Regions from separate parts of the Bifidobacterium sp. UTCIF-39 genome, predicted to be linked through region 1. Evidence: riboswitches for the same ligand, from Rfam matches in the RefSeq annotation. Region 1 holds a riboswitch; the other holds the start of a gene.
What was found. A riboswitch is a leader RNA that binds a small molecule or an ion and turns the genes downstream of it on or off. The one in region 1 is predicted to bind FMN.
Positions count from the first base shown of each region.

Region 2: linked by a shared signal. The riboswitch ahead of EP30_RS03925 (ECF transporter S component) and the one ahead of ribD (bifunctional diaminohydroxyphosphoribosylaminopyrimidine deaminase/5-amino-6-(5-phosphoribosylamino)uracil reductase RibD) in region 1 are both predicted to bind FMN.

Region 1 is NZ_JEOG01000007.1:61,321-64,728, forward strand. Features, by position in the region: gene EP30_RS04535 (riboflavin synthase) at 1-408, opposite strand, end outside; gene ribD (bifunctional diaminohydroxyphosphoribosylaminopyrimidine deaminase/5-amino-6-(5-phosphoribosylamino)uracil reductase RibD) at 389-1,504, opposite strand; FMN riboswitch at 1,657-1,816, opposite strand; gene EP30_RS04545 (trimeric intracellular cation channel family protein) at 1,965-2,729, opposite strand; gene EP30_RS04555 (branched-chain amino acid aminotransferase) at 3,154-3,408, opposite strand, start outside.
Region 2 is NZ_JEOG01000006.1:71,438-74,845, forward strand. Features, by position in the region: gene EP30_RS03920 (glycosyltransferase family 2 protein) at 1-1,003, opposite strand, end outside; FMN riboswitch at 1,115-1,268, shown strand; gene EP30_RS03925 (ECF transporter S component) at 1,275-1,850, shown strand; gene EP30_RS03930 (energy-coupling factor transporter ATPase) at 1,968-3,408, shown strand, end outside.

The sequences.
Region 1 (3,408 bases):
TTTTTCGGCGATGAACCGCATGAGGTTCCGTGGTGCTCGGATCGTGTAGACCGTGGCGATGCCGTCGGGGACGATGGATTCCACCACGCCGGTGCCGTCGATGTGTCCGGAGACGATGTGTCCGGAGAATCGTCCGTTTGCCGGCATGGCTCGTTCCACATTGACGTGACTTCCCTTGCGCAGGGTGCCGAGGCTGGATCGGCGGAGCGTCTCATGCATGACATCGGCGGTGAATGTCGTCCCGTGGATCGATGTCACGGTCAGGCATACGCCGTTGACCGCGATGCTCTCGCCGATGATCGTGTGATCGGTGACCACGACGTCGGAAGTCACTGCAAGCGCGGCGGAATCGGCACCTCGGGTCAGTGATTCCACGGTCCCAAGGTCTTCAACGATTCCGGTGAACATATACGATGCCTCCTTCGAGCAGAATGTCGTCACCGATCGTCTGGATCCTTCTGTCGGTGATTCGGTAGCAGTCGGCGGGGTCCTGCACGCCCTCGCCGCCGATCGGGGATGGCGCCGCAGTGCCGCCGAACAGTTTGGGCGCGATGTATGCGTTGATCTTGTCGACGATCTCGGAGTGGAGTGCGGACCAGGCCAGTGCCGAGCCGCCTTCGATCATCACGCTGTCGATGCCTCGCTCCCCCAGTTTGTGGATCAGGGCAGGGAGGTCCACATGGCCATCGTCATCGGCTGCGATCGTCAGTACCTCGCAGCCGGCATCGCGGTATGGCCGTGCCTGATCGTCGTCATGAACGCAGGTAGCGATCACGGTGGGCACATCGTGGGCGCTTTGCACGAGTGCGGAGTCCAGCGGTGTGCGTAGACGGCTGTCGCATACGATGCGCAGCGGATTATGGCCGTTTTCGATGCGGCAGGTGAGCATGGGATCGTCGGCGATGACGGTGCCGACGCCGACCATGATCGAGGAGTAGCGGTTCCTGTCCTCGTGCACGCGTCTGCGGGATTCCTCACCGGTGATCCAACGCGAGCGTCCGGCTGCCGTGGCGATTCGTCCGTCCATCGTCATGGCGTATTTCAACAGTACGAACGGCGTACGGTTCACGATGTAGTGCATGAATATCTCGTTGAGGGCATCGCATTCGTCGCGGAGCACCCCCTGCTCCACGGTGATGCCGGCCTCGCGAAGCAGGAGAATGCCCTTGCCTGCCACCAGCGGATTCGGATCGGAGGATCCCACCACCACGCGGGATATGCCGCTGTCGATCAGCGCCTGCGTGCATGGCGGCTGCTTGCCCTGATGGCAGCAGGGTTCCAAGGTGACGTACATCGTCGTTCCCTGTACCGGAACGCCTTGCGCCTTGGCCGCTTCCAGTGCGGAGCGCTCGGCATGCCAGCCGCCAAAATGGTCATGGTGGCCTGTTGCGATGATCCGGCCGTCGCGTACGATGACGGCGCCCACCATGGGATTCGGGCTCACCTTGCCCATGCCCAATGTTGCGTGGCGCAATGCCACGGACATGAAATCTCTATCGTCCACGTTTCCCCTTTCAACGCGATAGAGCATGTCCAGGGTACGTGGCGACGCGCCGCACCACCTATGGCAAGGCCTGATATGAAAAATCCCTGAACTCCATGGGAACTCAGGGGCATATATCCATCTGTGGCCGTGCGAAAGCATGCTTTACGCCGCCGCATTCTTCTTCCATCCAGACTGTAACTGTCGGTACCGGAATCCCACCGGTTCATGAGCGTTTACGCTCCTGCATGTCGATTCAAACCTGTCGATGCAATCTCTATGCTCGCGGACTATACCGCCGATCGGGAATTTCACCCTGCCCTGAAGATGCGTATTGAATTATGGCTTTGATTAAACACGGTCGTGCTGACAGAATCATCCACATCCACCAAATTGTCCGAATAATGGACTGCGATCCTTGTCGCATAATGATCCCAGGACGGTGTCTCCCGACGGCGTCAGAAGGCACCACCGCTATCATTCAGTCGTCGTTGTCGTCATCCCTTCGGTCGCCATTACCGTCACGTCCCTTCGGATGAATGACCGGACGCTTAAGATACCGTCTCTGCGCCGGCAGGTGCATATGATGGCGTTCCATCGCACCGGGGAATGTCACGTTGAATTTCACCGATATCACGCGCAGCACGAACACCAGAATCACAATGGCGACGTCAAGCACCATCTCGCCATTGAGGCCCAGATTCCAATGCACCGATGCCCGATAGGCGAATACAGTGAGCACGCATGCCACACAGGATGGCACCGCGTACAGATGCTTGTCCCGGAGAATGGACGGCACCTCGTTGAGCAGAATATCGCGGATGGTGCCGCCTGCGAGCGCAGTGAACATGCCAAGAAAGGCTGCGGTCATTCCGGATGTGTGGAAAGCCAGCGCCTTGGCGGTGCCGTTGACCGCGAACAGGCCCAACGACAGTGCGTCGGTGACGATCATCGACCATTTGAGGTGCTCGATCTCCGGATGCGCCACGGCAACAATGATGCCGGAGAACAATGCGGTGAGCACGAATCCCTTGTCAGTGATGCCGACGGGTGGCAGATCCCCCAGCAGCACGTCTCGGGTGATACCGCCACCGAGCGCGGTGACCCAGGCGATGACCAGAATGGAGAACAGGTCGTAGTGTTTGCGGATCGCCGCCAGTCCGCCGGAAAGACCGCAGATGAAGATCGCCAGATACTCGATTCCCATGAATACGGCGTTGCTTTCCAGTGCGACCTGATCCACCATGCCTCCCCATCCCCGTATGCCGAACATCAAGCTTGCGCGGAACGACGCCAAGAGTATCACCATGGCATCAGGACACACAGAAGCCACGGCATTGTTGTCCGGATGTTCACCTTGCTGTCTTGCTCATGATCCGCGACTCCCTGAGCTGTCTCAGCTGGTGAGGCCTTGCGCCGGTTGGATGCGGGTGGCGTTGCGTGCGGGGATGATCGAGGCAAGCAGCCACGAGGCTTGGCCATTAACCATTCAAGAAAACATCAGCACCCCCTCGAACGCCGCTCTCGACTCCGTCGCCGTGAGCATCGACGACGCCGTCAGTGGGGAGACCTGGGAACGTGCCCAAAATGTGCCCAAAAACAAAAAAGAGGACCGTTGAAACCCCAGAAAATACCGGGATTTCAACGGTCCTCAGAATAGGGTGTAGAGGTCAGCAGACCTTCCACATCCAGTTGTGCGGATCCTCGATCTCACCAAGCTGGATGCCGAGCAGTTCGTCACGCAGAGCGACAGTCAGCTCGCCGGAGCCACCGTCGGCGACAGTCACGTCGAACTTCTCGGACTTGAAGCGTCCGATCGGGGTGATGATGGCGGCGGTACCGCAGGCGAACACCTCGGTGACTTCACCGGACTTGATGTCCTCAAGCAGCTGCTCGAGCGGGATCATGGTCTCGACGACGTCGCG
Region 2 (3,408 bases), on a different contig from region 1:
AGATCTGCTTCAGACCGTTGCCGATATGACCGCGGTCCACGGCCACCAGACGGATGATTTCCTTGGCGATGGTGGCGATGGTGCCCACGCCGAACAGGAAGCCACGGTAGTCGCCGTGCGCCATGAAGTACCGGGCCATGTAGCCGCGGTTGCGCAGAATGTGGTAACGGTTCATGTCGGATGTGGAGTTGAGCTGGCGCAGGCCGCCGATGTCCCAGTTGCCGATCTCGCGGGTGCGGCGCATCACGCGGTCGGGAATGATGATCGGATTGGTGACCTTGCTGGCGAGATACCCGTAGATCGTGTCATCCCAGTAGATGAAGAACCGGGGGTCGGGGAAACCGATCTGCTCCACGATGTTGCGACGGAACAGGCCGCCCTCGAAGCACATGGTGTTCATCACACGGTATCCGGCTGGGCCGAATGCGGCCGGCGCGATCGGGTTGGGGATACCCAGCGGCACGATGAAATGGTACTGCCAGTAGAACGGGCCGCCGTCGTAGTCGTATCGGCTGCCCTGGATCACGTCATGGGTCGGCATCCACTTGGCGAGCTTGGCCATGCCGTCGGGTTCGATGGCCACGTCGTCGTCCATCACCCAGAACCATTCGGCGCCGAGTTCGTATGCCTTCTTCACGCCGGCGGAGAATCCGCCGGACCCGCCGAGGTTGTCGGTCTGCGGCGCATACACCACGCGGTTGAGATTGCCGTCGGTGTCGGCGATCGTCTTGCCCCACTGCGCGGTGACCTTGTCGGAGAATTCCTCGACCATGGCGCGAGTCTTGTCGGAGTGCTCGTTGTCGACGATCACGATGCGCCACGGCGCGATGGTCGATGCGAGGAACGATGCGAACAGCGTCTTGAGGAGTTCCTGACGCTTGTAGGTCACCACGACGATGGCGAGCCTGTCCGTCACCTTCCTGTCCTTGCCGTTCTTCCTGCCGTCCGCAGCTGTTGTCTTGGCTGATGTGTTCTCGATCTTCTGCGCAGTCATACCGTCCATTGTGACACTGCCACGCGAAAAAAACGGTCTGATATCACGTTCCAGATTCGTCCGATATCAAAAACCCGCCGCGAGGCCTGTTCCATGACGGCTCCTATGCTACAGTCGTGAACGAAGTTTCAGGGCGGGGTGAGATTCCCCACTGGCGGTAACGGCACGATCGGTTTTCACAACGGTCGCAACCGAAGCCCGCGAGCCGCGGAAAGCGGCCGATCCGGTGCGATTCCGGAGCCAACGGTGACAGTCCGGATGAGAGAAACGAGGTGCTCAGATGAGCGTATCTTCGCATACCGATACCCATTCCACAGGCGTGGCCGATTCCGGTCGCTGGTCCACCAAACGCATTGCCGTCTACGCGTTGTTCGTGGCGTTGGCCATGGTCACCAGCTTCATCGAACTGCCGATCTTCCCGGCCGCACCGTATCTCAAGTACGATCCGTCCGGCATCGTTTGCCTGATCGCCGGCTTTGCGTTCGGCCCGTCGGCCGCCGTGGTCGTCAGCGTGCTCGGTTTCGTGCCGCATATGTTCGGTGATCCATGGGGTTCGATCATGGCGATTGCCGTGGCATTGGCGCTGAGCGTGCCCGCCTCGGTGATCTACAAGCGCTGGAGGACCCGCAAGGGTGCGACCGTAGGCATTCTTGCCGGCGCCGTGGTCGCTTTGGCCATCGCGATCGTGGGCAATCTGCTGATCACGCCGATCTACGCGCATATGACGGTTGCCCAGGTGGCCGCCATGATCGTGCCGATTCTGCTGCCGTTCAACCTGCTCAAGTTCGCCATCCACGGCGTTGTGACCTTCCTGATCTACAAGCCGATCTCCGATCTGCTGAACAGGGTTCGCTAATCGGGTCATTTAGCCATTTCGGTATTTCACACTACGGTGTGCACGTCGTGAACCGATCGACGTGCACACCGTTCTTTGCATTCCCCCTTGTCGACCATCCCCGCGAAAGGCCTTCCCGTGACCACTCCCATCCCCCTTGCCGTGCTACAGAACGTGCGATTCAGCTACGACGGCGGAACGACGTGGGCGCTGGATGGCGTGAATCTCAGCATCGCCCCGGGTGAACGCGTGGCGATCGTCGGTGCCAATGGATCCGGAAAATCCACGCTGGGACGGATCATCGCCGGCCTCACGGCCCCGGATTCCGGCATCGTGAAACTACTCGGACACTCAGTGTTTCACGATGATACGCCCAACGCCGACGCCTATCGCGCAGCCCGACATGATATCGGAGCGGTGTTCCAGAATCCGGAGGATCAGATCGTCACCACCGTCACCGAGGACGATGTCGCCTTCGGCCCGGAGAACCTCGGTGTCGCCCGCGAACGGATCAGACAGCGCATCACCGACGCCCTGCAACAGGTCGGCATGGACGGCAGCGAGGCCAGGAATCCCACTCGCATGTCGGGCGGACAACAGCAGCGTGTGGCCATCGCCGGCATGCTTGCCATGAAGCCACGAATGCTGGTGCTCGACGAACCCACGGCCATGCTCGATGAGACGGCACGCAAGGATGTCATGCACGTGCTCGCGCAATTGCACGATCAGGGCGTCACGATCGTGCACATCACCCACCGCGAGGACGAGGCGTCGTCTGCCGATCGCATCATCCGCATGGAACATGGCCGCATTATCGACGACGTGACCCCCGCGACGGAGACGACCGATGCCGTCACGAACGACGATTCGCGCTCCTCGTCCGTATTCACGACGTCCGCCGCCTCTCCGAAGCGGTCGGGCGATGGCACCCCGATCGTCACGCTCGCCCATGTCTCCTTCGCCTATGACCAGCATTTCCCCATCTTCCAAAACATGAGTCTCAGTATCGACGCCGGTGAAACCGTGGCGATCATGGGTCGTAACGGTTGTGGCAAATCCACACTCACCCGGCTGCTGTGCGCGTTGGAGACGCCGGATCGCGGTGACATCACCATCGGCGACATCCCAGTGGCACGGGACAATGGTCGGCGTGCCGTACCGTTGCGCCGCCGCGACCGTCATGCACTGCGGGAACGGATCGGATACGTGATGCAGCATCCCGAACGGCAGCTGTTCGCCGAAACGGTGGCGCAGGACGTGGCGTATGGTCCGCGCAATCTCGGCATTCACGGGGACGAACTCGCCGACCGCGTATCGCAGACGCTGGATTCGCTGGGATTGTCCCATCTTGCCGACCGATCCCCGTTCGCCTTGTCCGGAGGACAGCAGCGCATGGTGTCGATCGCCGGCGTTCTGGCGTGCCGACCGCAGATCCTGATCATGGACGAGCCGACGAGCAGTTTGGATGCGACGTCGGCACTGCGCATTCACAGGCTGATCGCTGATCTCAAGGCGCAGGGCGTGACCGTGATCATCGTGACGCATGACGCCGACGAAGCGCAGCTCGCCGACCGCGTGA